DNA from 3 places in the Kandleria sp. genome. Region 1 is predicted to be linked to each of the others. Evidence: predicted binding sites of a transcription regulator. Region 1 holds the regulator's gene; each other region holds the start of a gene.

Region 1 (10,659 bases):
CTATTGAAAACAGTGATGCCAAGTTCCTTAAGAGTTTCCCAGGCATTGGACCAAAAGCAGCACAGCAGATTATTCTTGATCTAAAAGGCAAGTTCGATGGTGTTGAACGTATTGAAGCATTAAGTGGAGATGCGAAAGAATATGAAGAAGCAATTGAAGTGCTAGTTGCATTAGGATATAAACAGAAAGATGTAGAAAAAGTCATGAAGACAATCAGAAATGAAAATCTTGATACCAATGGCTTTGTGAAGAAAGCATTAGCTTTAATGACTAAATAAAGAAAGGAAAGGCATTATGGATCGTGATGTATATGATATTGATGAACATATTGAAGATGAAGAAAGTAGTCTAAGACCGATTTCTTTTGATGAATATGTTGGACAGACAGATCTAAAAGATAATTTAAGAGTCTTTGTAGGGGCGGCTAAGCTTAGAGATGAATCACTTGATCATGTCCTTCTCTACGGCCCTCCAGGACTAGGTAAAACGACAATGGCGATGATCATTGCCAATGAGATGGGGTCGCATATTAAAATTACAACAGCTCCAGCTATTGAGAAGACAGGTGATCTTGTCGCTATTCTTACATCATTAAATCCTGGTGATGTATTGTTTATCGATGAGATTCATCGATTAAATAAGGTTGTAGAAGAAATTCTTTATCCGGCAATGGAAGACTATTGTGTAGATGTTGTTATCGGAAAAGAAAATACAACCCGTTCAGTACGTATTGATCTTCCACCATTCACATTAGTAGGTGCGACAACGAGGGCGGGAGACATCTCCGCACCGTTAAGAGACCGTTTCGGGATCGTCGCAAAGCTCGATTATTATAGTCAAGATGAACTGACACAGATCATTTCAAGAACAAGCGGTGTCTATGGAATGAACATGGATGAAGAAGCAAAAGTCGAGTTAGCTAAGCGATCGAGAGGGACACCACGTATTGCCAATAGGCTATTTAGACGTGTCAGAGATTTTGCTCAGTATTTTGGAGATGACATCATTACCCAAGACAGAACCAAAGAAGCCCTCAATCGTTTAAAAGTTGACCAGCTTGGATTGGATGACGTCGATCGCCGTTACCTGTTAGGTATCATCAATCGATTCCAGGGAGGACCGGTTGGTCTTGAAGCCTTAGCGGCAAGTATCGGGGAAGAATCTGTCACATTGGAAGATGTTTATGAACCATATCTTTTACAAAAAGGTCTAATAAAAAGAACACATCGTGGAAGAATCGCAACGCAGGCTGCCTATGATCACTTTCATATACCAAGAGATTTTGATGAATAATCAAAATCTTTTTTTATATTTATGAAGAAATTAAAATTTATTGCCTTCATTCTCTTGGGTATTGTATCAATGATCTATTCCTATAGACAGCCTGCTAAAATGGATCAGACTCAAGAAAAGGCTCTCTATATTACCTTAGAAGGAGCATTTAAAAAGACAGGGGACTTTGCGATTAAGGAAGGAATGACAATGAAGGATGTGATCAAGGAAGTAGGAATCAAGAAGAATGCCAACATTGATACATTGCCATTAGAACGCAGTGTAACGGCAGAACAGACAATCTATCTGCCTTATAAAAGAAATGGTCTTATTTCCTTGAATCATGGAACCAAAGAAGACTTTAAGAAACTTTCAGGAGTAGGAGAGAAGATGGCTCAAAGAATTATTGATTATCGTAAAAAGAATCGCTTTAATTGGATTGAGGATTTAATGAATGTTCCTGGCATTGGAGAAAAGCGATTTTTGAACTACCGTGATTATATATGTTTATAAGATATCATCTCTTTTATTATGCTCTCTTTCTTGTTCTTGTCATACTTGTAAAAGATTCATGGGTCTTCTTGATCTTCCTGATTCCTTATCTTTATTTCTTCTATAAGAAAACCTCATGCATGTCTATAATAGTGGTTGTCATCTTGTCATTTATAATGTTAAGACCAGAAAATAAGATCTATCTGCCACATTATATAAAAGGGCGAATTGTGGATTGTCGAGGGAAATATTATCTTCTTAAAAGTGATTATGGGAAAGTAAAACTTTACTGTGATCATAAGCTCACCTATAATGATGAAATCATTGCTCGCATACATCCTCTTGCTATTCGTTCTCCAGATAATGATCATGGCTTTGATGAGCGACTTTATCTTAAATCTCAAAAGATCGTAGGAAAAGCAAGTGTAGATGCGATTGTATCGATTAAACATCATTTTTCTTTTGCGAACATATTAGAAAAAAGCTTCTCTTCATCTGTGACCATAAGAAGTTATCAGCGCATGTTTTTATTAGGATATAAGGACGAAGGTATTTCAGAAGACTACAAGGAGATGACAAGCTTATCCATCGTTCATCTGTTTGCCCTTTCTGGGATGCATATGAGCGTATTGTTTACTTTTCTCACAAGAATTCTTTCCTACCTTTTATCTAAGAAGAAAAGTGAAAACGTCGCTAAGGTACTCATGGGTCTTTATGTATTTTCTATACCTTACAACATCTCCTTATATCGTGCCTATCTGACACTGATAGGTAATGGGGCATTAAAGAAGTACTTCAATAAGCTAGATGTACTTTCTTTATTGGTGATCATCAATCTTCTTTATAATCCCTATATCCTTTATTCCACATCTTTTCTTTTTTCCTATTCCATTTACTTTGTGATTCTGATGACACAATCATTATCTATTCGTACTTTGTATATCTATTTATCTACATTGCCCATTGTGATTATGATGAATCATTCCATTAATGTGTTTTCTTTTTTATTGGCACTATTATTAGAACCCTTTGTAAAACTGTTTTATATTTCAACACTCTTATCAATACTTTTTCCTTTTCTTTCTCTTTTCTATAAAGCAATCATTATTGTTTTTCAAAGTATCCTTCATTTTTGTCATGCTTTTCCTGTTACCTTAGTCTATGAACACCCTTCCTTATTTTTTATAGTTATGTTCTACTATCTTTATTTTTCTTATCTTTATCATCAAAACCGTAATCACAAAAGACATTTTTTAGCATTTTTATGTGCACTTCTTTTTATATCTCATATTCATTCTGTCTATAAGATCTATGGGGAAGTAGGAATGATCAATGTGGGACAAGGGGACTGCAGCTATATTATTCTTCCATTCAATCAAGGGAATATCTTGATTGATACGGGTGGGAACAAAGATTATGATCTTGCGGTTTCTACGATCATTCCTTTCTTAAAAAGCAAGGGAGTTGATCATCTTGATTATGTCTATGTTTCCCATCATGACTATGATCACTATGGTGCATTAAAAAGTCTAAAGGAACATTTTCCCATTTATCATGTCATAGATCATTATGAAAAAGAAAGACAGATCGGTGATCTTAATATACGCATGTTAAAGACAAGTAAAAGTGAAGATAAGAATGATAATTCATTAGTTATGTATTGTCGCTATCATCAATTACATTATTTATTTACTGGAGATATCTCTTCACATAAAGAAGAAGAGCTCTATCAGGAATATGGCAAGCTTAAGGTTGATGTATTAAAGGTATCTCATCACGGAAGTCCAAACTCTTCAGGCGTAAAGCTGTTTGAAATGATCCATCCCCGTATTGCCTTTATTGGAGTAGGGAAACACAATCGCTATGGACATCCTGGTAGAGTGGTCATCAATAGACTAAAGGAGAGAGGCATTATGATTTTAAGAACCGACAAGGATGGAAACTTCTGCATTCGACATTATGGAAATGACTATTTTGTTTATCGCTAATGGATTGTCCTCATATAAGAAAAACGATATAATAAATCCTGGTGATGAAAGATGAACATTGTAATACATGGTGTAGAAAGACTTCTGATGGAAAAGAAGCTCGACGAATTAAAAAAGAAGTATCATTGCTCAGTAGAAGAGATGAATCTCATGAGCTACTACATGGGTGAAACACCTATGTCTCAGGTCTTGGAAGATGCCAAGACACCACCTTTTTTAACAGAATATAAGATGGTTATTATGAAAGAACCATTGTTTCTTACGTCCAAGAAACAAAAGACGGTCAATGAGAAAGATGTAGCGATGTTCATTGACTACATTTCACATGATAACCCCACAACAGTATTTGTGATTTATCATGATGAAGGGAATTTTGATGAACGTAAGAAGGTCATGAAGACATTAAGAAAACATGCACAGTTTTTTGAAATGGATCATGTATCATTTAATCAGCTTTATAAGTCTACAAGAGAAGCTATTCGTTCAAGAGGATGCAAGATTGAAGATGAAGCTTTGACATTATTATTAAATAGAATAGGAGAAGATCTCTATGAAATCTCTCATCAGGTAGATAAGCTTTGTCTTTATACTAAAGATATTAAAGTAGAAGATATCAATAAGCTAGTAGCAGCGCCGTTAGAAGAGGATGTCTTCGCTTTAACAAATGCGATATTAAAACATGATTTAAATAAGACCATGATGATCTATAAAGACTTAATGGTAACCAATCATGAACCTATTGCACTCATTGGGTTAATCGCTAATTCATTGCGTAATCTTTATCAGGTAAAACTTCTTTCTCGAAAAGGATATCAGGATAAAGAAATAGCACGTATGTGTGGATTAAATCCAAGAGCCATTTATCCTATCAGAAAGAATGGGGAAGGTTTCGAAATCAATGAGCTTCTAGAAAAGCTCAATGCCCTTTCTGAATTGGATATTAAGATCAAGACTGGCTTAATAGATAAACAGCGAGGTCTTGAATTATTTTTATTGAATATGGAGTCATAGAAACATGCTGTCATTAAAAGAACTATATAAGATTGGAGTTGGTCCTTCTTCTTCACATACAATGGGACCACAGACTATCGCAAAGATTATCAAGGAAGAATTTCCTCAGGCTACCCATTTTCATGTGGATCTGCATGGATCATTGGCACTGACAGGAAAAGGACATCTTACTGATCATATTATTGAAAAGACCCTTTCTCCTAAGCCTTGTACATTTTCATTTAAGGCGGATGCCTTGCCTTATCATCCCAATGGGATGATTGTTCATGTGTATCATGGAGAAGAGTGCATCAAGAAAGTAGAAGTCTATTCCATTGGAGGAGGAGATGTCTACTTTAAAGGTGATATGGAAAAGGTGCATAAGCATGTCTATCCGCATAAGAATATGCAGGAAATACTTTCATATTGTGACGAAAAAGGCATTTCTCTTTATGATTATGTTATTGAATTTGATGAAGAAGATATACAGGATTACCTTATTAAAGTATTAGAAACAATGTTTGAATGTGTCCAAAGTGGACTACATAAAAGCGGTGTACTGCAAGGGAAGCTACAGATCAAACGCGTTGCTAAAGATATGTACAATCAGGCACTCAATACACACAATCCTATGCAAAGAGGAAGACTGTTTGTATCAAGCTACGCCTATGCGGTTGCAGAAGAGAATGCGGATGGCGATACAATTGTTACTGCACCGACATGTGGTGCTAGCGGTGTGGTACCAGCAGTGCTCTATTATGCCTATAAGGAACTTAATATGAGCAAGAAAGATCTTGTGAAGGCTCTAGCAATCGGTGGATTGTTTGGCAATTCGGTAAAGATGAATGCGACAATATCAGGAGCAGATGGTGGCTGTCAGGCGGAAGTGGGCACAGCGTGTGCGATGGCTTCTGCAATGATGGCATGGATCATGGAACTCAATAATGAGCTCATTGACTATGCGGCAGAAATGGGGCTAGAACACAATCTAGGCTTGACCTGCGATCCTGTCGGAGGCTATGTGCAGATTCCTTGTATTGAACGTAATGCCTTTGCGGCGATGCGCGCGGTGGATGCTGCAATGCTGGCAAGCCAGCTAGGATATGTGAGAAAGAACAAGATTTCCTTTGATGCGGTTGTACGGGTTATGAAGGAAACGGGAAGTGACTTGAATGTAGCTTATAAAGAAACATCGCTTGGAGGATTAGCGAAGGAGATGAACATACATGCAGACTAGTTCCCTGTATGTTCATATTCCTTTTTGTGATCGTATTTGCAGCTATTGTGATTTTGCGAAAGTCTTTTATCGAGAAGATCTTGTCGATCACTATCTTGATCGACTTGAAGAAGAGTTAAAAGAACTACCTGCTACAAAGATGAAAACAATCTATATTGGTGGCGGAACGCCAAGTGCTCTTCAGCTTCATCAATTAGAAAGATTGTTTCAGATGCTTTCAAGCTTCTATGATGAAAAAACAATCGAATATTGCATAGAAGCAAACCCAGAGTCTTTGACTCATGAAAAAATCGATTTGATAATTGCTTATCGTATCAACAGGTTAAGCTTAGGTGTACAGTCTTTCAATGAAGAACTGCTTAAGAAGATTGAACGTGTTCATAATAAGGACATGGTAGAAGATGTTATCTTTTATGCGTACAGCAAAGGGTTAACTAATCTTTCTATCGATTTAATGTATGGACTTCCAACACAAAGTAAAGAGGATATTCTTTATGATCTAGAAGTCGCAAGCCATCTCCCTCTTCAACATATTTCCTACTACTCATTAATATTAGAAGAAGGGACAAAATTAAATAATGAGCATTATGAAGGATTAAGTGAAGATGAAGATGCCTACTATTCAGATCTTATTGTCAATGAATTAGAAAAGATGGGCTATCATCAATATGAAGTCTCCAATTATGCTAAAGGAGATCATGAATCAGAACATAATAAAGTATACTGGCATTATGAAAACTATTATGGTGTAGGCAGTGGTGCATCGGGAAAGATCGATAACACATTAATTGATCATAGTAGAGCGCTGTTTCAATATATTAAAGGGAAAGATACAAGAAGCTATACGACATTAAGTGAAGAAGATACGATGTTCAATCATGTCATGATGTCATTAAGACTACTTGAGGGATTGGATCTTTGTGATTTCTATGAACGCTATCATAAACATGTAGAAGAAGTCTATGGCAAAGCTATTGAGAAGAACAAGGATTATCTTGTGATAGAGAATAATCATCTTCATTGTACAAAACAATCTTTAAAGATATTAAATACTATATTATTGGACTTCCTGGATTAATCCAGGGGTCTTTTTTATGCCAGATAATATTTAGCACTAAATTGTTGACACTGCTAAAAAAACAGGTATAATGAACTTAGCAATTGAATTAGAAGAGTGCTAAAGAGGTGAGAAAGATGCTTACGGCAAGACAATTACTGATATTTAAATATATTGTAGAAGAGTTCATTGCGACAGGTGAGCCAGTTGGAAGTAAGCTTCTTATGACAAAGTATCAATTACCTTATTCGAGTGCCACAATCAGAAATGAAATGAACTTTCTTGAAAAGCAGCACTACCTTGATAAGACGCATACGTCTTCAGGAAGAGTGCCATCCAAGAAGGGCTATCACTTCTATGTGGAAACACTGCTTCAGCCGGATGTGGATGAAACAGTAAAGAATCAGGTATCTACCTTGTTTGCGGACACCAACCGCTCGCTAAATGAAATTATTCAGCAATGTTGCGAAATGTTAAGTCAGCTGACTCATTTAACAACAGTGGCGCTAGGACCTAATTCTAGCTACGAACGTTTTCAGAATGTTACACTTATTCCTTTAGGGAGAAAGAGTGCAACGGCGATTATTGTTACGGATAAGGGACATGTCGAAAACAGAACATTCCCAGTGCGTGATGAGAATATGATGGATGACTTAAGCGCCTGCGTTGATGTCATCAATGAAACGTTAAGAGGAGTTCCCATTAACAATGTTATTGAGAAATTAGAAAATGATGTGAAGCCAATTCTTAATGTGAAAGTGAAGGAACATGAAGTATTGTTCAATGCCTTCTTAGAAGCATTCATGAAGTTTGCTAAAAACAACATCTACTTCTCAGGAAAAGATAACATGCTTTATCAGCCTGAGTACAATGATGTCAATAAGCTAAGAAAGCTTGTCACTGCTTTTGAAAATTCACAGACATGGAATCTTCTTGAGCCATTGACTCAAGAAGAAGGTGTAACAATCAGAATTGGAAATGAAACACCATTTGATGACTTAAATGATGTGTCTGTCATTTCTGCATCATTTGATACGGGAAGCCGCTCGAAGGGCTCTATCTCGGTGATTGGACCAACGCGTATGCCATATGAAAAGGTTGTATCACTAGTAGAGTACATTAGTAAGAATATTGAAAGTCTCATCTTAGATGAGCAAAGAAAAAATGATGAGAGGTAAAACTATGGCAGAAGAAAAGAAAGTCAATGAGACAGAAATGGAAGAAGAAACTGTTGAAGAAACAGTGGATACTCCAGAAGAAAAAGAAGCTGATCCTGAGGCTGAAATCAAGGCCTTAAGTGAAGAAGCAAATAAGTGGAAAACTGAATACTATAAAGTATTTGCAGATATGGAAAATACAAAGAAGAGAATGAACACTGAATTTGAAAATCAGAAAAAGTTCATGATGCAGTCCTTTGTAGAAGAGTTATTGCCAGTCATTGATAACTTTGAAAGATCATTAGCTGCAGAAGCAGGAGATGAAAATCTTAAGAACTTCCTTAAAGGATATCAGATGATCCATGATCAGTTATTAATGATTCTAGAAAAGAATGGTGTAAAAGCCATTGAAGCTGAAGGTAAACCATTTGATCCAAACTTCCATCAGGCAGTAATGACTGAAGAAGTTGAAGGAATGGAACCAAATATGGTTGTAGAAGAACTTCAGAAAGGTTATATGTTAAAAGATCGTGTTGTAAGAGCAACACTTGTGAAAGTAAGTCAGTAATAGGAGGATAAGACTATGAGTAAAATTATCGGTATTGATTTAGGTACTACAAATTCATGCGTTTCTGTAATGGAAAACGGAGAAGCAAAAGTAATTGCAAATGCAGAAGGAGCTAGAACTACACCTTCAGTTGTTGCATTCAAGAACGGAGAAATTATTGTTGGTGAAGCAGCTAAGAGACAGGCTGTCACTAACCCAGAAACAGTGTCTTCAATCAAGAGACATATGGGTACTTCTTATAAAGAACATGTAAATGGTAAAGATTATACACCAGAAGAAATTTCAGCTATGATTCTTCAGAACTTAAAGAAAACTGCTGAATCTTACTTAGGTGAAACAGTTACTAAAGCAGTTATCACTGTTCCTGCATACTTCAATGATGCACAGCGTCAGGCTACTAAAGATGCTGGTAAGATTGCTGGTTTAGATGTAGAACGTATTATCAACGAACCAACTGCAGCAGCATTAGCATTTGGTATTGATAAAATTGAAAAAGAACAGAAAGTTCTTGTATATGACTTAGGTGGAGGAACATTCGATGTTTCTATCCTAGACTTAGCAGATGGTACTTTCGAAGTATTAGCAACTGCTGGTAACAACCACTTAGGTGGGGATGACTTTGATAAAGCTGTAATGGATTGGATGGTATCAGAATTCAAGAAAGAACAGGGTATCGATCTTTCTTCTGATAACATGGCTATGCAGCGTGTTAAAGATGCAGCTGAAAAAGCTAAAAAAGATTTATCTGGTATGATGCAGACTCAGATCTCATTACCATTCATCTCAGCTGGTGCAAATGGTCCAGTACATTTAGATATGACATTAACTAGAGCTAAATTTGATGAATTAACTTCAAGCTTAGTTTCAGCAACTGAAGGACCTGTAAGACAGGCATTATCTGATGCTGGTATGCAGCCATCAGAAATTGATGAAGTATTATTAGTAGGTGGTTCTACTCGTATCATCGCTGTACAGGAATCAGTTAAGAGATTATTAGGAAAAGAACCTAACAAGTCAGTTAACCCTGATGAAGTTGTATCTATGGGTGCTTCTATCCAGGGTGGTGTCATCGCTGGTGATGTTAAAGACGTATTATTACTAGATGTTACTCCATTATCATTAGGTATCGAAACTATGGGTGGTGTAATGACTGTATTAATTGAAAGAAATACAACTATCCCAACTACTAAATCACAGATTTTCTCAACTGCAGCAGATAATCAGCCAGCTGTTGATATCAACGTATTACAGGGTGAAAGATCTATGGCTAAAGATAACAAACAGTTAGGTCTATTCAAGTTAGATGGTATTGAACCAGCTCCAAGAGGTGTTCCTCAGATTGAAGTTACTTTCAACATCGACGTAAACGGTATTGTTAACGTCAAAGCAAAAGATATGAAGACAAACAAAGAACAGTCTATCACTATTCAGAACTCAACTGGTTTAAGTGATGAAGAAATCGATAGAATGGTAAAAGAAGCTGAAGCTAACAAGGCTGAAGATGAAAAGATGAAGAAAGATATCGAAACTAAGAACAAAGCTGAACAGATGATCAATGAAATTGATAAATCATTGGCTACTCAGGGAGATAAGATTTCTGCAGACCAGAAAGCTCAGGCTGAATCATTAAGAGATGAATTAAAGAAAGCTTTAGATGCTAACGATATGGCTACTCTTGAATCTCGTATGAATGAATTAGAACAGATGGCTCAGCAGATGGCAGCATATCAGTATCAGAATGCACAGGGCGGTGCTACTCAGGATGCAGGTGCTACAAATGCCAACAATAACAATGATGATGTTGTAGATGCTGATTTCACTGAAAAGAACTAAAAACATAAGCCAAGGGGGACCTTGGCTTTCTACTATATTATAAGGAGGTTCAATGATGGCAGATA
Region 2 (10,659 bases), on a different contig from region 1:
TCCTTTTCCTAAGATCAAGATAAGATCCTGCTTGCCAGCAAGCTCAATAGCCTGTCTAATCGCAATTCTACGATCCGTAATGATAAGGGAAGTACATTCAATCATATCCAGCATATCATCACATAGATCAAGCACTTCATCTTCACTAGAATCTTCCTGTGTCAAGATGACCTGATCACAATAGAGATTCACTAGTTTCGCAAGCTTACGTTTCTTCTCGATATCTCTTTTAAAGGAAATACCAAATACCGCAATAATACGTCCAGGCTTTTTCGTTACACTCTTAGCAAACTTAAACACTTCACTGTAGGCACTGATATATTGACAATAGTCAACGATGATATTGAAGTTATGACCGGTCTTAATAAGTTCCATACGTCCATCTACATTGCCAATATACTTAAGTCCATCGACAATCTGTTCCGTTGTCATTTCAAGCGCCATCAATGTAGCTAAAACAGCTAATGTATTAGAAACATTAAAGACCCCTAGCACTGGTACACTGACATGAAAGACTTCATCACGAATAAACAGATCAAATTCTGTATGATCAAGGAAAACCTTGATCTTCTTGGCCATAATATCTGCCCGATGTTCTATACCATAATATATCTTATGGGCTTTGACATGTCCATTTTTTTCTAGATAATGATTAAATCTCACTTCATCCGCATTCAAGATACAATAGCCCTTCTCATCAAGAAGCTCAAAGAGCTTCGTCTTGGCTTTCATGACATTTTCAAGCGTACCATGGAAATCAAGATGTTCATCATGTACATTGGTAAAGACCGCAATATCAAAATTAATGCTGTCAACTCTCTTTAAAGCCAAGCCATGAGAAGAGACTTCGATTGTTGCCCCTTTCACCGAACTCTTGACCATTTCATTTAATGTACGATGCATAAAGATCGACTCCGGTGTTGTATAAGATGACTGAATGACAGAACTGCCATACTGTGCATCATTGGTACCAATATAGCCCATCTTCAAATACTGACTTAACACATCTCTAATGGTGAGCGCGACAACCGTCTTGCCGCTTGTTCCTGTCACCCCGATGATTGTCATCTTGTAAGAAGGATAATCATAAAAAATATTAACAACACGGTTAAGTTCATCAAGAACATCCTTTACTTCAATATAAAGAACACCTGGATACTTTTTCTTTAAGGGTGCAGAATGCACAATGGCTTTCGCCCCCTGGAAGACAGCGTCATCCGCGTAGCGATGACCGTCCGTCGTTAAGCCTTCAATACAGAAAAAGACCGAATCTTTCCCGACATAGCGCGAGTCGCTATGTAAAGATAGTACCTTAAAATCTTCTTCTACATCAAAAAGCTCATTAATCTTTTTCATGATATTCTCCTATCAAGTCTTCCCCATCCTGAGCAACAACCTTGATATTATAGATTGTCCCCAATTCTACACGAGGATCTTTAACTTTAACCATGAGATAGTTTGAAGCATGACCAACCTTGTAGCCATCCTTTTCTTCTTCAAACAATACATTCAGCGTCTTGCCAATCTGCCAAGATGCGAAATCTTCTTTTAATTCATGTGAAAGCTCCATAAGTCTTCTAACACGATCCTTCTTCACATCACCTGGAACCTGATCTCTAAATTTCGCTGCAGGTGTTCCTTTTCTTTGTGAATAAGGGAAAACATGAAGCTGATTGAAGTGGTTCTTCTTGATCCACTGGTAAGTGGACATGAAATCTTCTTCTGTTTCACCAGGGAATCCCACAATGACATCAGTAGTAATTGATAATGTTGGAAGAGCCTTTTTCAAGGCATTGAGCTTCTCTTCAAATTCTGCTGTAGTATAAGTACGATTCATGCGTTTTAATGTCTTATCACAGCCTGACTGAATCGGGATATGAAGGTGATCGACGATAATATCTGATTGACCGATAAGATCAATAATTTCAGGTGTCACCTGTCCCATTTCAATTGAAGAAATACGTAATCTCTTTAATCCCTTGACCTTCTCTACAAGATCCTTTAATAGCTGATAGAACGAATAATCCTTAAGATCAGTTCCATATCCAGCTGTATGGATTCCTGTCAGTACGATTTCTAAGAAGCCATTATCGACAAGCTGCTGTGCCTGAGTGATGACATCCTGCGGATTGCATGAACGGATGCCCCCTCTTGCATAAGGGATAATGCAGTAAGTACAGAATTTATTGCAGCCATCCTGTATTTTCATAAAGGCACGGGTTCTGTTTTCATAAGAGTAGATCTTTAGTTTCTCAAAATCATGAAGCTGCATGACATCTTCAATATCTACAATCTGCTTTTTATCCTGAAGATACTTTTCTACATGATCTACAATCTTATTTCTATGTTGTGTACCAATGATGACATCAACACCATCAATCTTAGCGATATCTTCACTAGAAACCTGGGCATAGCACCCCACTACAGCAATTACTGCATCAGGGTTGGTACGTTTTGCTTTTCTAATCATCTGTCGTGACTTTGAATCACTTGTATTAGTGACTGTACATGTATTGATAACATAGACATCAGCCTTTTCATCAAAGTCTACATGCGTATAACCCGCATTCTTGAACAGTTCAAGCATCCCTTCCGTTTCATAAGTATTCACTTTACATCCTAATGTATGAAAAGCAACAGTTGGCATATATCATTCTCCTATTTCACAATTTTCATTAACTTCTTATAGATTTTATCATCGATAAAACCTTCTTTATGCATAACCATCAGCGCGTCTTTGTCACGCTGTTCTAAAAAACATTTTGTAAGTAGACGCAAGATATCCAAAGGAATATCTTCTTCATTATCTTTAGGCTTAATAGTAATGCTTAATATCATCTGGAAAGTATCTTTCTTATAAAAATACAAAGTTCCAAAATCTTTTGAATAAAAGACCAAACCTAATTCATCTTCAAAAACAAGTTTCAACGATGAAAACTTAGTACGATAGACACCCTTTCCATATAAGGCAAAAGGTGTATCCTTTGTCACATGGGCTTCATCGATATGTTCACGATGCTGCTTTAATTCAACCATCTGATAATCCAGGGTATACCAGTTATTGATCAACGGTTCATAGCAGGCGAGATAAATATCATTGCCATCGACATCAAGACAATGTGGACGAGTCGCAATCTGTGGCTTTAGATCTTGAGAAAACAATCTTCTTCTTTCATTATAATCAAGATACTGATACATATCATCTTCTGTTCTAAACATATCAAAAGCATCATCAATAATCTGCTTTGTACATAATGACTGCACCACAATCTCATAGTCAAATAGATCCTGTTCACATTTTATTTTAATAGGACAATTGACTCTTTCCAATAAATGACGATGCTTCTCCACATATTGATAAAGATCAGTCTGCTTGATAGCTGGCCTTTTTACATATTTATTAATCTTCCCTACGACCTTCACAATTTAGCTCCCTTTCATAACCAATTACACTCAGCATATAAAGTGGTGCTGTCTCACTACGAAGAATTCTTTTTCCAAGTCCGCACGCTTCAAAGCCCATCTTTTTCATTTCTTCTACTTCTTCTTCATCAAAGCCACCTTCAGGTCCTACAACGATGGTAATAGAAGATGTAAGACGATTCATCGCCTGCTTAAAAGTTGACTGTTCCCCTTCTTTGGCGGATTCTTCATAAGCAACAAGATTCACTTCTGATAAATAATCAGAAAGCTGATTCATCTTAATGCATCCTGTAAGTTCAGGTACAATCAAACGATAAGACTGCTCAGCAGCTTCCTGAATAATACGCTGATAACGTACAGCTTTCTTTTCCCATTTCTTTTCATCAACTTTAATTAAAGAACGACGAGATAAAAAAGGTACAATACGCGTTACCCCTAGCTCTGTCGCTTTCTGAATGACCTTTTCAAATTTATCACCTTTAGGTAACCCATAGACAAGTGTGACATCTACATCAAGTTCATGGTTATCATCCAGTGTTTCTACAATCTTAAGCAATCCTTCTGTGATATCAATAATCTCACAAAGATAGACATGCTTATGTGGATCAATGCAGATGACACGATCCCCTTCTTTTTGCCTCATAACTTTAGCGATATGCTTATGCATCACCGCATCCGCTTTAATGAGTTCATTATTGATTGATTCATCTGAAATAAAATATCTCTGCATAGCCATTCCTCCGACGTTCATAATAACACTTTTTTAATACTATGAAAAGAAAAATGGATTGACTTTATAAAGCAAAAGCACGTAGTTAATCTACGTGCTTAGTTAAGATAAAACCATTCTGATAATCTATCATAACATGATCATTTGGTTGAACAGTGCCTTTAATCATTTCTCTAGCAAGCAATGTTTCAATATGGGACTGAATATAACGCTTAATTGGTCTTGCCCCAAATGTTGCATCAAAGGCATCCAACTTAATCTGTGCTTTCGCATTTTCAGTTAAATCAAGAGTAATCTTCTTTTCATCAAGACGTGCTTGAAGCTGTTTGATGAACTTATCGATAATCTTGTAGACAATAGATTCATCAAGAGAATTAAACATGATTGTCTCATCAATACGATTCAAGAACTCTGGCTTAAAGTGAGTCTTTAATAAGTTATCAACTGCAGCTCTTGTTTCACTTGTATTTCCTTGTAGAAGATACTCAGAACCAAGGTTGGATGTCATGATAATGATTGTATTCTTAAATGAAACCACATTACCCTTAGAATCAGTTAATCGTCCATCATCCAATAGCTGTAATAGAATGTTGAAGACTTCAGGATGAGCCTTTTCAATTTCATCAAGAAGAACAATGCTGTAAGGCGCACGTCTAACTGCTTCTGTTAACTGTCCACCTTCTTCATATCCAACATATCCTGGTGGCGCACCTAATAAACGTGACACGCTGTATTTCTCCATGTACTCACTCATATCAATACGAATGATATTCTTCTCTGAATCAAAGAGCTGTTCAGCCAACGCTTTTGCAATTTCAGTCTTACCTACACCAGTAGGACCAAGGAATAGGAATGAACCAATTGGTCTTGCTTCATCATTGATACCAGCTCTGCTTCTTAAGATTGCATCAGTAACCTTAGAGATTGCTTCATCCTGTCCAATGACACGCTGTCTTAAGACATCTTCAAGATGAAGAAGCTTTTCTTTTTCAGAAGCCATCAATTTAGAAACAGGAATATTTGTCCATCTTGCAATAACTTCTGAGACAGTATCTACTGTTACTTTTTCTTGTAGTAAAGCATCATCATTTTCTTTTTTCTGTAAAGAGGCAATTTCCTTTTCAATAGCAGGAAGCTTTTCATATTTAATACGTGAAGCTTCTTCTAGATAACCTTGTGTCTCTGCCTGAGACATCTCTGTTTCAAGTCTTTGTTTTTGACTCTTTAACTCTTTAATACGATCAAGACCTGATTTCTCTACTTTCCATTTATCAGTCAAGCCTTTGATCTTTTCATCAAGAGACGCTATCTTCTCTTTAATTTCAGCTAAACGATGTCTTGTATCATCATTCTGATCTTCTTTTTCAATAGAAATACGTTCCATTTCTAGACGATTCTTATCTCTTGTAATGGAATCAAGTTCTTCTGGTAAAGAATCAATATCCATTCGAATAGAAGCACATGCTTCATCAATTAAATCAATCGCCTTATCTGGAAGATAACGATCAGTGATATAACGATCACTTAGATGAGCAGCCGCAATAATCGCATTATCGGTAATTTGTACCCCATGATGAGATTCAAATGGTTCCTTTAAACCACGCAATATTGCGATAGTATCATCTAAATCAGGTTCATGAACCATGACATTCTGGAAACGACGTTCCAAGGCTGCATCTTTTTCAATATACTGACGATATTCATCCAATGTTGTGGCACCAATACAATGTAGTTCACCACGAGCAAGCATTGGCTTTAACAAGTTAGCCGCATCCATTGCCCCATCTGTTTTACCAGCTCCGACAAGCTGATGAATTTCATCAATAAAGAGGATAATATTTCCTTCTGCCTTCTTAATTTCCTTAAGAACAGCTTTTAAACGTTCCTCAAATTCACCACGGTACTTTGCACCAGCTACAAGTGAACCTAAATCAAGTTCAAACAATGTTTTTCCTGCTAATGTTTCAGGAACATCATTCTTGAAGATACGCCATGCCAAACCTTCTACAATGGCAGTCTTACCAACCCCAGGTTCACCAATAAGAATTGGGTTGTTCTTTGTTTTACGAGAAAGAATCTGAATAACACGTCTGATTTCTTCATCTCGACCAATAACTGGATCAAGCTTACCTTCTCTTACATCCTTGATAAGATCTCTACCATATTTCTCTAATACTTCATAGTTATTTTCCGGATTAGGTGAATCTACCTTCTGTCCACCTCTCATTTCCTTGATGACCTTTTCAACTTCTTTTTCATTTAAACCAAACTTCTGAATCAATGATTTAATATCAGTTGAATTTGTATGGAAAAGTGCCAGAATGATATGTTCAATACTTAAATATTCATCACCATAAGATGACATGATCTTATTTGCTTCTCCAAAAAGATTATTAAGATCATAGCTCATACGCAGATCATTTTCACTAACGTGATTAACAGAAGGCTTCATATTAATACGATTATTAAGTTCGTCCATAACCTGATCTACAGGTTTATTAAGCTTCGTCAATACACGATAGAAAATACCCGAACTATCCTGCAATGCACTATATAAAACATGCGGTACATCGATGACCTGCTGAGAAAGATTCATCGCCATGTTAGCAGCATTGCTGATGGCAGTTCTTACTGCTTCTGTCATTTTTTCATTCATATCTATCACTCCTTTTAGCACTCTATATCTCTTTGTGCTAAATACAGTATAACATTATTTTTAGCACTGTCAATATAGAAGTGCTAAAAATAAGAGTGAAAAAAATACAGATGTTCCATCTGCATTTTTAGAGTTCTTTGATAATACGTTTTACCGGTAGACCAATGACAGTATCAATGTCCCCTTCGATATGATCCACAAACTTTGATGCTTCTCCTTGAATCGCATAAGCACCTGCTTTGCCTTTCCATTCATCATGGGAAAGATAGTCATCAATTTCATCTTGAATATCTTTAAAATACACCGCTGTTTCATCAATAAAGGAAATAATCATATCTTCCTTAAAGATTGTAACTGAAGTAAAGACAATCTGCTTATCATTTGATAATGATAATAAGATTCTTCTCGCTTCCTCTTTATCACTTGCTTTACCGATAATCTCATCATTATGAAAGACTGTCGTATCCGCACTGATCACGATGTCTTTAGGATATTTCTTATGAATAGGTTCACCTTTATCATAAGATAATTTCATCAGTCTGCTTTTTAGTGGCAGACTCTCATCTAGAACCTCATCTATGCAAGAGGCATCGACCATAAAGTCGATGCCTTCTCTTTTTAAAAGTTCTTTTCTTCTAGGAGAGCTGCTCGCAAGAATAATCTTACTCATCAGCTGCTTCTTCTTTCTTTTCTTCTTTTTTAACTGGACGAGGCATTAAGGCTTTCTTTGAAACATTGACACCCTTGTCAGTGATCTTTGTAACCTTAACTTTTACAATGTCACCTAACTTGATAACATCAGATACTTTTTCAGTACGATCCCATGCAACATCTTTTACATGTAAGAAACCGTTTGTTCCTGGGAATAATTCAATGAAGGCATATTTGTCTTCTACTCTGACTGCCTTACCATCATAGATTTCACCAACATTAGCTTTTCTAGTGATATCTTCAATCATCTTGACAGCCTTATCGATAGCTTCCTGGCTATAATGATAGATTGTTACTAAACCTTCATCATCGATATCAATCTTGACATCATCACATTTTTCAATGATATCATTGATTGTTTCTCCACCTTTACCGATAACATCTTTGATCTGGTCAACTTCAATACGCATAGTTGCATATTTTGGAGCATATGGAGATAAATGATCTCTTGGTGCAGGAATAGCTTCCAAGATAACATCCATGATTTCAGCTCTTGCCTTCTTAGCCTGAGCTAATGCTTCTTCTAAGATTTCTTTAGTGATACCATCGATCTTGATATCCATCTGTAAAGCACAGATACCTTTTGATGTACCAGCAACCTTAAAGTCCATATCACCTAAATGATCTTCCATACCCTGGATATCAGTTAAGATTGTATAGTTGTCACCCTTAGTGACAAGTCCCATAGCGATACCAGCAACTGGGCTCTTGATTGGTACACCAGCAGCCATCAATGCCATAGTAGAGGCACAGATTGAAGCCTGAGATGATGAACCATTAGATTCCAATACTTCTGCAACCGCTCTGATTGTATATGGGAATTCTTCTTCAGAAGGCATAACCTGACGTAATGCTCTTTCTCCTAAGTAACCATGACCGATTTCACGACGTCCTGGTGCCCCCATTCTTCCTGTTTCACCTACTGAATAAGGTGGGAAGTTGTAATGATGCATCCATCTTTTTTCTGTTTCATTTCCAAGACCATCGATCTTCTGGATTTCACTTAATGCACCTAATGTCACAACTGACATAACCTGTGTTTCACCACGAGTAAACAATGCGGAACCATGTACTCTTGGCAATAAATCAACCTGTGCATTTAAAGGTCTGATTTCATCAAGCTTACGACCATCTGGTCTAACTTTATCTTCAGTAATTAAACGTCTTACTTCTTCTTTTTCAAGATCATCTAAGACCATCTTTACCTGCTTGATTGTACTATCATGTTCTGCGATATCCGCATATTCTTTTTCTTCATAAGAAGCAACAACTTCTTCTTTTAATGCATCAATTGCGCCATATCTTTCAAGCTTACCTGGAATAGAGATAGCTGCTTTCATACGATCATTGGCAATTTCTGTTACATCATGAACAATTGTTTCATCCAATGTGAATAGAGGAATTTCCATCTTTTCTTTACCGCATGCTGCAACGATTTCTTCTTCAAAAGCAATTAATTTCTTAATTTCTTCATGACCAAATAAAATCGCATTTAACATTGTTTCTTCAGAAACTTCCTTAGAATCTGCTTCTACCATGTTAATCGCAAATTTTGTACCAGCAACTTCAAGGTTCAATTCGCTCTTTTCCATTAATTCAGGACCAGCATTGATTGTGTATTCACCATCAATTAAGCCCACATTAACACCAGCGATTGGACCATTAAAAGGAATATCAGACACTGATAATGCAATAGATGCACCAAGCATAGCTGCCATTTCTGGGCTCGCATTAGGATCTACTGACATAACAGTATTGACAACCTGTACTTCATTTCTAAACCCATCAGCGAACAATGGTCTGATTGGTCTATCAATCATACGTGCTGTTAATGTACCATGTTCACTTGGTCTACCTTCTCTTTTTAAGAATCCGCCAGGAATTTTTCCGACAGAATACATTTTTTCTTCATAAGTTACAGTTAATGGGAAAAAGTCTACATCTTTAGGTGTATTACCTGCACAAGCTGTAGAAAGGACTACTGTATCATCGTATCTGACAAGACAGCTTCCATTAGCCTGTTTTGCTAATTCACCTACTTCAACAGTAAGCGTTTTTCCATGAAATTCTGTACTAAATACTTGTTTCGCCATTTTCTCACCTCTACTATCCTCACCCCATGGTGATGGATTTCCACAAAATTAATTTACATTTATTAGAAAAATAGGAACATTGGATCTCCAATGTTCCTATTTTAATAATTATCTTCTTAAACCTAACTTGTCAACTAATGTTGTATATCTATCAAGGTCTTCACCTTTAAGATATTTTAACATATCTCTTCTACGTCCGATTTTCTTTAATAAACCACGGTTACCGTGTTTATCCTTTGGATGCTGTTTGAAGTGACCGTTTAATTTATTGATATCTGCAGTCAATAAAGCGATCTGTACTTCTGCTGAACCAGTATCTCCTTCTTTTCTTCCGTATTCTTTGATAATTGCAGTTCTTTCTTCTTTAGTTAACATGAATATGTCCTCCTTAATAATTATTACTTAGCTATTTCCAAGAACCGCGCTTGGAGGTGCGTGAATCCTAGCAATAGCCGCACTTGTAATTATATAGAATATTTCGTTATTGTCAATGTTTTTTTAATTTGTTCTTCATCCTTTTTAAGCTGAAGCTTGAGTTCTTCAATATTAGAAAAAGTCTTTTCATCTCTTATAAATTTTATAAATTCAACCTTAATTGTTTTACCATAAAGATCTTCATCTAAATCAAAGATATGCACTTCCAATAGATCATTAGAAAGTTCATTGAAAGTAGGATTGATTCCCACATTGCCCATTCCGTAATAAACGCGATCATTGAGTTTAACTCTTACGCCATAGACACCTCTTCTTATTACATAATAACTATCAAAATCAACATTGGCCGTAGGATAGCCTATCGTTCTTCCTCTCTTCTTGCCATGTACTACTTCTCCCCTGATTGAAAACGGTCTTGTCAAAAGACGATTCGCTTCTTCGACATTCCCACTTGTAAGCAGTTCTTTAATAAGCGTAGAAGATACTTTTCTCTTCTCATCATACATGATCGGTGCAATAACTGAGACTTCAAAATGCTGGTGGGATAATGATGAAACATCTCCCTTGTTCTTATGTCCAAAATGAAAATCAAATCCTACGACAAGATGATC
Region 3 (10,659 bases), on a different contig from region 1:
CTTCTAGCACCCTGATGACATCAGCTTTATTTTGTGGCATCACCGCAAGCTTAAGAATGTCTCCTCCTAGATCATCCATCTTTCTTAAATATTTTTTCATAGTGTAATTATCAGGTGTCTCATTAAAATCATGTTTTGAGATAATCGCTACAACATCATTTGCATGTGCCGCATAGACACACTGTGTTACACATGAATTCCCCTTTGTAAGTTCAATATCGACAAGATCAATACAACCTGATTCACACATTGCTTTAAGATGATCAAGATAAGTATCTGGACCTACAGCCACTCTACCGCCTTCTTCAATCGTACGAATTGTAGCGAGGATAAGACGACTTGTCACTTGTCGAATATCTTTTAATAATGAAATAACTTCATCAACATCTTCATAATACTCAAAATAATCTAAACGTACTTCCAAGACATCCCAGCCATCATGTGTCTCATAGCCTTTCACTGTCTCCAAAATATCTTTAGCTGTCTTTTCAGTTACCGGAATACAGATCTTAGGTATTCCTTCCCCAAAAACGATGTTCTTTACCTTTAGTTTCTTATCGATGACAGGCATATAGAAACCCCCTTATTTTTTTTAGTACAACAGGAAAAGCATCTATCATCATAAAATGTGAACTATTCGCAATAACTTCATATTTACAATAAGGAAGAAGAGAAGCAATTCTTAAGAAATCTTCTTCTTTAATCATATCCCTCTCTCCACCAAGAAGTAGCGTTGGTATCTTTATCTTCTGTAACATCTCTTCACTAAAATGAGGTTCTTCAAGCATCCACTTCGTTAACTTACGTTTTCTTCTTGCGACAGGATGATATAGACAAAATGGCAGATAGCCAATAACCTGCATTCTCATCAATAATCGATAAGGCCACTTAAGTGCTTTTACATCACTATTAGGTGCAAGCAATACCATATTTTTAAGACGTGAATCTTTTAAGGCGAGTGTCAGGGCTATATTGGCACCATCACTAAATCCGATGACATCATATTCATCTAAATTAAGTGAGTCTACAACAGACATCACATCTTTACTCATCTGTGAAAGCGAGAGCTCACCTTCTTTCACAGATTTCCCATGATAACGACTATCAATAAGAATCATCTGATATTCATCCTTTAAAGCATTGGCAAGTTCATAGAAAATAGTTCTATTTTCCTGATTGCCATGAAGGCAGATCACAGGTCGTCCTTCACCAATGCGTTCATAATAAATCTTTCCCATAACCATAGTTATAGTTTACCTCACTTCTGTATACGAAACAAATATTTTTGAAACGAATTATCATTCCTTGATCTCTTTTAATATTTCATCCATTTCTACTACATAATGGTCTGCAAGTCTTTTGATCTGCGGCTGATCTTGAATACTGTAGGCATCAAAGCATCCTACACTTCTAAAGCCTGCCGTCTTGACTGTTTTTAAGGCATGAAGCGCATCTTCAAATACTAATGTATTCTCAGGTGAAACATGCATCTGTTGACATGCCTTAAGGTAGATATCAGGTTCATTCTTACCTCTTCCAATTTCATCACTGGTTAAAATATCTTTAAAATAATGTCCCATATGATGACGATGAAAAGCCGCCTTTACTAATTCCTTATTGTTGCTGGTGGCAACAGTCATAGGAATATGCTTTTCTTGAAAATAATTCAATACTGATAATACCCCTTTTTTCACTGGAACTTCATTTAAATACATATCCCTTGAAATATGCATGATCTCTTTCATGATAGTATCCACATCTTCTTTAAGATGAAATTTATTCTTAATAAACAATGCCCCTTTTTCTAAAGGAAGATGAAACAGCTGTCTTGATATCTCAGGAGTCACTTTTACTCCCTTTCTATCTAAATAAAGCTGATCTACTCTTTCCCACATTGACAATGAATCAAACAATGTACCATCTACATCAAAAATAACGCCTTGTATCATATAAACACTCCTTTTAAACCATTCTAACAAATTTTCCATCTTATGTGTTATTTTCTTTTGGAACAGGCTACAATGAAATAAAGGAGGTCCTAGCTATGACATTTCAATTAAACGCTGATGGAGAACTACTCCTAAAACAGCTTAAATCACTTCGTTCCAAGATGGCAGACGAAGCGCTTGTCCCTGTCTACTTTATCTTTTCTAACAACTCCTTAATGGATATGATCATCAAGCTTCCTAAAACCAAAGAAGAGATGTTAATGGTTGAACGTGTAGGAGAAAAAGGCTATAACCGTTATGGTGAACCTTTTCTTAAATTGATCAATGAATTTACTAAGACCCATACTCCACCTTTTCATGAAGGGAAACCATTCAAGAAACCTTATCGTTCTTTTCTTAATAAAAAAGGAAGAGAACTCTTCCAGGGCTTATCTTTAATTAGAGAAGAAATCGCTAAACGCAATAATATGGAACCTTCAGCTCTTATTGATGATCAGACTATCACCAATCTGATTGTTCTTCTTCCATTTACAAGAGAAGAATTCATACGTATCATCGGGGTAAGAAAGGATACAAGAGAGCTCTATATGGATGTCTTTCTAGAATTTATTTGCGTATTTACCAATCATCAGAAAGAACGCTACTATCATATTGCGAATGATTTTCCAGAAGAGTTCTTTATCTCCAAAAATCAGGCGGAACGATTTGTCTACAAAGACTACCAGACTGCCAGTGAAATCGCCAAGGCTCTTTCTGAATTAAATAATGCCAATAAGATTATCAAGGCGACTGATATTACCAGAAGAATCAAAAAGTATGACTGTTACTACAACGATCCATTTGGACATATCATCATCACTGATGCCGGCTATAAATTTGGACTTGTAAAAGAAGAAAGAACTGGGAAAAAAGGCAAACATTACGAGGTTGTTCTATACAATAAAGAAGCCCAGAAAAAAATTGTAAATTGGTTTATAAAAGACATTTACAAAATCTGAAAAAAGTGTTATATTAACACCTGTCCTCGAAAGAGGACAGGAGAAAAGGTGGATGGTGTGTTTATACACACCAAGATGGAAGAAGGCAGTATAGCACAATAATAATAGCTATACGGAAAATGAGCAGTGGGAACTGCTCATTTTTTTATAAAATCATTTCCATTGTACGACTCTGTTCTTTCATGCCATTTCTTTTATAGAATTCATAGGCTGAGTCATTGCCTTCCCATACATGTAGAGTGATGTTATGGAAGTGGTTTTCTTTAGCATACTCTTTAGCATGTTCTAATAGCTTTTTACCAACATGATTTCCACGAGATTGTTCATCAACACATAAATCATCAATATAAAGAGTCTTGATGGGCTGCAATAATTGATTTTTAGTATAATCTCTGATTTCTGAGAAGAGGTAGCCTTGTACGCCCTCATCATCATAGACGAAAATCACATGATCTTCGTTTTTTAATAATCTTTCAAGATCATTCGCATTATACTTTGTTTCCTGCTTAAATAAATCTGGTCTTAATTCAAAGTGTACCTGATTGACCTGTTTTAATAGTTCAAGCAATCTAGGAATATCTCTTTCTTCTGCTCTTCTAATCATATTTCCTCCTATTTAAAGAACGTTCCTGAAAATAATTCATAAGTGATTTTTTCAATAAAGGACTGTTCTCTTTTTTCTTTTGTGACATAGGTTTTCGTGATGCTTAACATGCCTCCTGCCATAAATGAGGCAAAATATTCATCCTTGATAGCTGCTTCATCTCTCATATCGCAATGACAATGCAATAGGGACTGATAGAACATCTGATAAAGAAGCTGACCATAATCATTATCAATAAGCAGCTTAATAAAGCAGTAGTTTTCATTAAGATAACTGCTAAATGATGTGCATAGCTTTTGTAAAGTGACATCTTCATTGTATTGACACATCGCAAAAGGATAATTCTGTTTTAATTCATAAATAAGAATATTCTCTTTATTCTTAAAGAGTGAATAAAATGTCTGTCTTGATATATCCGCTTTCTTGCATAAATCAGAGATTGTAATATCCTGAAAGTTCTTTTCTTTAAGTAATGCGAAGAAGGCTTCCTTAATACATTTCTGAGACATCAATGCGGTCTTATTTTTGCCTTTATACACGTTTTACACCATCCTATCAAAAAAATTATACTCATCAAAGTTGACAGTTGTCAATTTTCAATGTATCATTTAATTAATCTTTGACAACTGTCAAAGTAACAAGGTTCCTATGAACCTATTTATTTCACATATGATTAGCACTACTATATATAGAGTGCTAAATAGTGCTAAGGAGGAATAGACTATGTTAATCATTCCCGTGTATGATACGGTTGTCATACCTTTTACAACTTTATACTTCAACATTGATTATTACAAGCGCATGACCGGTGTTGATCCTAAATCAGGAGCAGAAGTTCTCTTCGTATTCATGAAAGATGATACACCTTACAATGCCTTAACTGATGATAGCTTTGCATCCATCGGGGTACAAGGTGAAGTCCTAGATGAAGGACAGAGCGGCTTTGTCTCTATCAAGACAAGGGACCGTATGAATATCAAGAACGCGACTGTGACTGATCATCGCATTACCATTGAAGCCACAGAACGTCCTGATATTGAAGATCTTTCTGATGATGAATATAAAGAACACGTCAATACAATCAAGAATGCCTTACTTAACTCATTACAGTATTTTGAAGGCGGCAATATCTACCGTTCTTGGATTGTACGTTTACGTACAATTGAAGAAGTCATTGCGACTGGTGCTGGCTGGATGGATATTGAACCAGAGATGAAATATGAATTTGTAAAGACGGATTCTAAAAAAGAAAGAATTGCCCTTTATGAAAAAGTCATCTATGAAAATCTAGAAATGTATCGTGTTACTTCTGAAGCGAAAAATGCGCAGGAAGATGAAAACCAGAAGGTTTATCGTGAACAGGCCATCAAGAAACAGATAGATTTTCTTCAAAAAGAATTGGATGAACTTCATCCTGAAAATGTCAGTGAGACAAGAAAGCTTGAATTAAAGCTACAAGATTCTAAGATGAATGAAGAAGCAAGAACAGAAGCGACTAAAGCAATTAGCCGTATGAAACAGGAAGGTCAGAATTCACCTGAATATGGCCAGCTGTTCAATTATGTAGACTTCTTGACTGATCTTCCTTGGGAAAAATCAGATTCTTCTATTGATCTTAAAAACGCAAAAGAGATTCTTGATCAAGAACACTACGGATTAAAGAAAGTCAAAAAACGTATTCTCCAGCAGATTGCGGTTATGAGTCTTAATAAAAAACAATCAGGTTCTATCTTATTATTTGTAGGAGCTCCTGGTACTGGTAAGACAAGCATCGGACAATCTATCGCTCATGCCCTAGGACGTGAATATGTCCGTGTAGCACTTGGTGGTGTCAGAGATGAAGCGGATATTCGCGGACATCGTAGAACTTACATTGGTGCTATGCCTGGTCGTATCATGGATGCAATTCACAAATCGCATGCGTCGAACCCAGTAATGGTACTTGATGAAGTAGATAAGCTCTCTCAAAGCTACAACGGAGATCCTGCCTCCGCATTGCTTGAAGTTCTTGATCCAGAACAGAACTTCTCATTCACCGATCACTATATGAATGTTCCTTATGACTTAAGTGATGTCTTCTTCATCTGTACTGCCAACTCTCTTGATACCATTCCTGAACCTCTTCTTAACCGTATGGAAGTTATTCAATTCAATGGCTATACACCAATTGAAAAACTACAGATCGCAAAGCGTCACCTTTTACCAAAAGCGATCAAGACCATGGGTCTTGACGATCATCTCACAATCGATGATGAGACGCTTTCAACTATTATCAACGACTATACAATGGAAGCAGGCGTACGTGGTCTAAAGAAACGTATTGATACATTATGCCGTGAAGCAGCCATCAACATCGTTGAAGGAAATGGTGATATCACCATTTCTAAAGACCAGCTAAGAGAATATCTTGATATGCACCCTATCAGTCATGAACATGTTCATGAAATAAAACAGCCCGGTATTGTGACAGGTCTGGCCTGGACACAGGCTGGTGGTGATATATTATTTATTGAGACCGCGCTCACCAAAGGTAGCGGTAAGATTATCATTACTGGTCAATTAGGTGATGTCATGAAAGAATCTGCTCAGATTGCCCTTTCAATCGTAAAATCAAAATTCCCAGATCTTTCCGATGTCTTCAAAGATCATGATCTCCACATCCACGTTCCTGCTGGTGCGACTCCTAAAGATGGACCAAGTGCTGGTATTACTTTAACAACTGCGTTGGCCTCTTTAATTACTGGTCATCCTGTATCCCCTGAATTTGCGATGACAGGCGAAGTCTCTTTAAGAGAGACAATCATGCCTATCGGTGGATTAAATGAGAAACTGATGGCAGCTCAGCGTGCTGGAGTGAAGACAGTGTTTATTCCTAATGAGAATAAAGATGATCTTGATGATGTCGCTGATGAAATTAAAGATAAGTTAACAATCATTCCTGTTTCTCATGTAGATGAAGTACTTGAAAAGACAGGCATAAAAAAAGAAGCTCGTTAATGAGCTTCTTTCTTTTCTTTTTGACTTTTAATAACTTTCTGTCTTGTAAATTCTTCTCTTTCCTTTTCTTCAAGCGCATCGGAGATGAACTTGACAGTCTTTTCAAACTGAGGAATTGAGATATTCTTTAGAGCGTTAGCACGCTTTTGTGTCTGTCTGATTGCATTCGCTAATCGATAGACAGAGTTCTCTATTTCAGCAAGCTTGACCGTCAATTTCTTGACTTCTGAGAAGCAGAGATAAGCGTAGTCAACACGGGAGTTGGCGGTTTCGAAACCGTATCCGACACGCAATGGTGTTTCTTCGTATTCGATACGAGGAAGTTCTACTCCCATGACAGAACGATATTTTACATGAAGGCCATCGTCTACAGGAATATTTTCAGTTAAGTCACTGATGATCCCTACAGAAACGTTGGCATCTTTTAATGCTTCATATGCTTTCGCATAGGAATCTGTGATTTTATCACGGATTTCTTTTACATCATCAAGGAGAGTCATCATCTCCTTGATGAGTACGTTTCTTTTTTTATCAAGCAGATCATAACCAAGTTTCGCTAAGGCAAGCGAACTCTTAGTCGCAATAAGGTTTGCCTTAGTAGGGAATACTTGCTTAGCCATTGACAGCGTCCTTTAATTCCTTGATGACATTGCTTTCTTGTAAGCCGAAGTATTCAACAGCTTTTTCGTGATCATAGAACTGATCAAGAAGCTTGTTATCGAGACGATCCAATGAAGTTCTTGGCAATACGGACAAGAGCATCCATCCTAAGTTAAGTGTCTCTTCAATTGATCTGTTTTCGTCCCCTTGGTTAAGGAAATGCTGTTCAAAAAGACGACCAAATGTCATGAACTTTTTATCAGCTGCAGATAATTCATCTTCACCGATAACTGATGTTAAGGCTTTAACATCCTGTACATGGGCATAAGCCGCAAATAGCTGGTTAGCGACATCCTGATGATCCGCTCTTGTAAATCCTTCACCGATACCATCTTTCATTAATCGTGATAATGATGGTAATACATTAACTGGTGGGAAGATTCCCATTGAAGATAATTCTGGATCAAGAGTAATCTGTCCTTCAGTGATATATCCAGTTAAATCTGGTACTGGATGAGTAATATCATTGTTAGGCATTGTTAAGATTGGAATCTGTGTAACAGATCCTTTTGCTCCTTTAGCAATACCAGCTCTTTCATATAATGAAGCAAGATCTGAGTAAAGGTATCCTGGATAACCTTTACGTCCTGGGATTTCACCCTTACTTGAAGAATATTCACGTAATGCTTCACAATATGAAGTGATATCTGTATAGATAACTAGAACATGCATATCATGTTCAAATGCTAAGTATTCAGCTGCTGTTAATGCACAACGTGGTGCTAATGTTCTTTCAATGATTGGATCATTTGATAAGTTTAAGAACATAACAACATGGTCCATAACACCAGCTTCTTCAAATGATCTTCTGAAGTAGTTAGCGACATCGTTTGTAACACCCATTGCCGCAAAGACAACCGCAAATTCTTGTCCTTCTTCAGCGACCTGAGCATTCTTAACGATCTGTACAGCTAACTGGTTATGAGGAAGACCTGAACCTGAGAAGATTGGCAGTTTCTGTCCTCTGATAAGTGTTGTTAAGCAGTCAATAGATGAAATACCAGTGTTGATATAGTTCTGAGGATATGTACGAGAAACTGGATTCAATGGCTGACCATTGATATCTGCACTCTTTTCTGCATAAATATCTCCAAGACCATCAATTGGCTTACCTGCCCCATTGAATACTCTTCCAAGCATTTCTTTTGAAAGAGATAATTCCATAGGTTTACCTAACAATCTTGTTTTTGTATTCTTTAATGATAATGAGTTTGTTCCTTCAAAAATCTGGATGACAGCCTTGTCTCCTTCAATCTGAACAACACGACCCTGTCTTTTTGATCCGTCCTGTAAAACGAATTCTACCATTTCATCGTATGATGCATTCTTTACGTGATCTAATACGACTAATGGTCCGTTAATTTCACTTAATCCAACATACTGTAGTGCCATATAACTTCCTCCTAGTCAATAGATGCACAAACTGCATCAATCTTTTTATAGTAGTCATCAAATAATTCTAGATGATCGTTTGGAACATCATATTTGATTTTAACAACATCATCGAAAATGCCTGTTTCAATAAGCTGACGAATAGGTTTACCATCCATGACAACTTCCTGGCATTTTTTGTATAAATAAACGATGACTTCCATCATCTTTAACTGTTTTTCAAGTGGTACATAAGTATCATCTTTATGGAAAGCATTCTGCTGAAGGTATCCTACACGGACAACTCTGGCAATTTCCATTGTCAATTTCTGATCGTCAGGTAAGACATCGCTACCCATTAACTGAACGATTTCCTGAAGCTTGTTTTCTTCAGCTAAGATTGAAGAAAGCGCCTGACGGTCCTGCATGAACTTAGATCCAACATTTTTGCTATACCATCTTTCAAGATCAGGAATATATTCTGAGTATGACTGATTCCAGTTGATCGCAAAGTAATGTCTAGCATAAGCTAACGCTTTATCCAATGCCCAGAATGTACGTACGAAACGTTTTGTATTCTGTGTAACTGGTTCAGAGAAGTCAGAACCCTGTGGTGATACGGCACCGATGATTGATACGGAACCTTTTGTATCATTAAGGTTTTCCATGTATCCAGCTCTTTCATAGAACTGTGATAATCTTGAAGGAAGATAAGCTGGGAATCCTTCTTCAGCTGGCATTTCTTCAAGACGACCTGAGATTTCTCGTAATGCTTCTGCCCAACGAGAAGTAGAGTCTGCCATGATCGCAACATGGTATCCCATATCACGATAGTATTCTGCAAGTGTTACACCTGTATAGATAGATGCTTCACGAGCGGCAACTGGCATGTTTGATGTATTGGCAATAAGAACAGTACGATCTACTAATGGCTTATTTGACTTAGGGTCAATCAATTCTCTAAATTCTTCAAGAACCTGAGTCATTTCGTTTCCACGTTCACCACATCCTACATAGACGATGATGTCCGCATCACACCATTTAGCTAGCTGGTGCTGTGTCATTGTTTTACCAGTACCAAATCCACCTGGGATAGCTGCTGTTCCCCCTTTAGCAATTGGGAACAATGTATCAATAACACGCTGTCCTGTTACTAAAGGCATAGAGATTGGTAATCTCTTCTTTACTGGTCTTGGCTGCTTGATTGCCCATTTCTGGCATAATGTCAAGTTAAGATCAGTACCATCTTCTAATGTTAAAACGACAACAGTATCATTGATACGATACTGACCGTTTTCTTTTACTTCCTTGATAGTCCCCTTCACATATGGAGGTACCATACATTTATGAGTGATAAGATCAGTTTCTGGAACTGTCGCATAGACATCTCCACCTTCTACTTGATCTCCTTCTTTTACACAAAGTGTAACATCCCATAATTTCTGTGTGTCCAAAGGTTCTACGTGGCTTCCTGTAGGAATAAATGCGCCACTTTCTTTCGCAATTTCTTCAAGAGGTCTTTCTACCCCATCGAAGATATTTCTTAAAATACCAGGCCCAAGTGTAACTGAGATAGGCTGTCCAGTAGGATATACTGGTTCACCAGGTCTAAGTCCAGTAGTGGACTCATAAACCTGGATGACAGTCTTTTCTTTTGAAATAGAGATAACTTCAGACATCAGTCTTGCATGACCGACATAAACCATTTCCTGCATAGAGAATGTATCTGAGTTCTTAACTGTTACAACGGGTCCATTGATTGAATAAATAACATCCTGATTATTCATATCTCTTTCCCCTTTCCACACTATTTAATCATTAAACCAGAATGAGCTGCGAACCAGCCTCTCTGATTTTCCAATGCAAATTCTAATGTTTCATCTACTACAACTGATGTAACCTGATCTTTTAGAATAAATCCACCAATTGTAATGTCTGATGTTTCTTCAACTTGAAGATCTTTACCATAGTTCTCTTTGATCATATCTACATAATGAAGATCTTCACTTCTGATCATAAGAACTGGTTCAGACATATCTTCTTCGCTAGCCGCCTTAGCTTTACGAGAAAGATATTCACC

The links. The regulator HrcA, encoded in region 1, represses chaperone genes, less so after heat shock. The targets are predictions, from matches to a motif close to TTTTAGCACTNNNNNNNNNNNAGTGCTAAAA.
Region 2: J6L95_RS10660 (ATP-dependent Clp protease ATP-binding subunit) is a predicted target of HrcA. The motif match lies at 6,868-6,898, and genes of this name have one in related genera.
Region 3: lon (endopeptidase La) is a predicted target of HrcA. The motif match lies at 4,223-4,253, and genes of this name have one in related genera.

Annotation. Positions count from the first base shown of each region.
Region 1 covers NZ_JAGBIX010000052.1:3,891-14,549, reverse strand. The annotation lists gene ruvA (Holliday junction branch migration protein RuvA) at 1-278, shown strand, start outside; gene ruvB (Holliday junction branch migration DNA helicase RuvB) at 295-1,293, shown strand; gene J6L95_RS05580 (ComEA family DNA-binding protein) at 1,363-1,785, shown strand; gene J6L95_RS05575 (ComEC/Rec2 family competence protein) at 1,905-3,752, shown strand; gene holA (DNA polymerase III subunit delta) at 3,804-4,763, shown strand; gene J6L95_RS05565 (L-serine ammonia-lyase, iron-sulfur-dependent, subunit alpha) at 4,768-5,979, shown strand; gene hemW (radical SAM family heme chaperone HemW) at 5,969-7,057, shown strand; gene hrcA (heat-inducible transcriptional repressor HrcA) at 7,174-8,214, shown strand; gene grpE (nucleotide exchange factor GrpE) at 8,219-8,761, shown strand; gene dnaK (molecular chaperone DnaK) at 8,777-10,594, shown strand; gene dnaJ (molecular chaperone DnaJ) at 10,650-10,659, shown strand, end outside.
Region 2 covers NZ_JAGBIX010000097.1:51,938-62,596, reverse strand. The annotation lists gene J6L95_RS10680 (UDP-N-acetylmuramoyl-L-alanyl-D-glutamate--2,6-diaminopimelate ligase) at 1-1,356, opposite strand, end outside; gene mtaB (tRNA (N(6)-L-threonylcarbamoyladenosine(37)-C(2))-methylthiotransferase MtaB) at 1,343-2,647, opposite strand; gene J6L95_RS10670 (hypothetical protein) at 2,659-3,423, opposite strand; gene J6L95_RS10665 (RsmE family RNA methyltransferase) at 3,401-4,153, opposite strand; gene J6L95_RS10660 (ATP-dependent Clp protease ATP-binding subunit) at 4,239-6,809, opposite strand; gene J6L95_RS10655 (Maf family protein) at 6,937-7,479, opposite strand; gene pnp (polyribonucleotide nucleotidyltransferase) at 7,472-9,613, opposite strand; gene rpsO (30S ribosomal protein S15) at 9,722-9,988, opposite strand; gene ribF (riboflavin biosynthesis protein RibF) at 10,078-10,659, opposite strand, start outside.
Region 3 covers NZ_JAGBIX010000058.1:12,791-23,449, reverse strand. The annotation lists gene aroD (type I 3-dehydroquinate dehydratase) at 1-571, opposite strand, end outside; gene J6L95_RS06250 (alpha/beta fold hydrolase) at 555-1,244, opposite strand; gene J6L95_RS06245 (HAD family hydrolase) at 1,299-1,949, opposite strand; gene J6L95_RS06240 (HRDC domain-containing protein) at 2,045-2,947, shown strand; gene J6L95_RS06235 (GNAT family N-acetyltransferase) at 3,093-3,551, opposite strand; gene J6L95_RS06230 (TetR/AcrR family transcriptional regulator) at 3,560-4,090, opposite strand; gene lon (endopeptidase La) at 4,275-6,548, shown strand; gene J6L95_RS06220 (V-type ATP synthase subunit D) at 6,545-7,168, opposite strand; gene J6L95_RS06215 (V-type ATP synthase subunit B) at 7,161-8,600, opposite strand; gene J6L95_RS06210 (V-type ATP synthase subunit A) at 8,612-10,366, opposite strand; gene J6L95_RS06205 (V-type ATP synthase subunit E) at 10,387-10,659, opposite strand, start outside.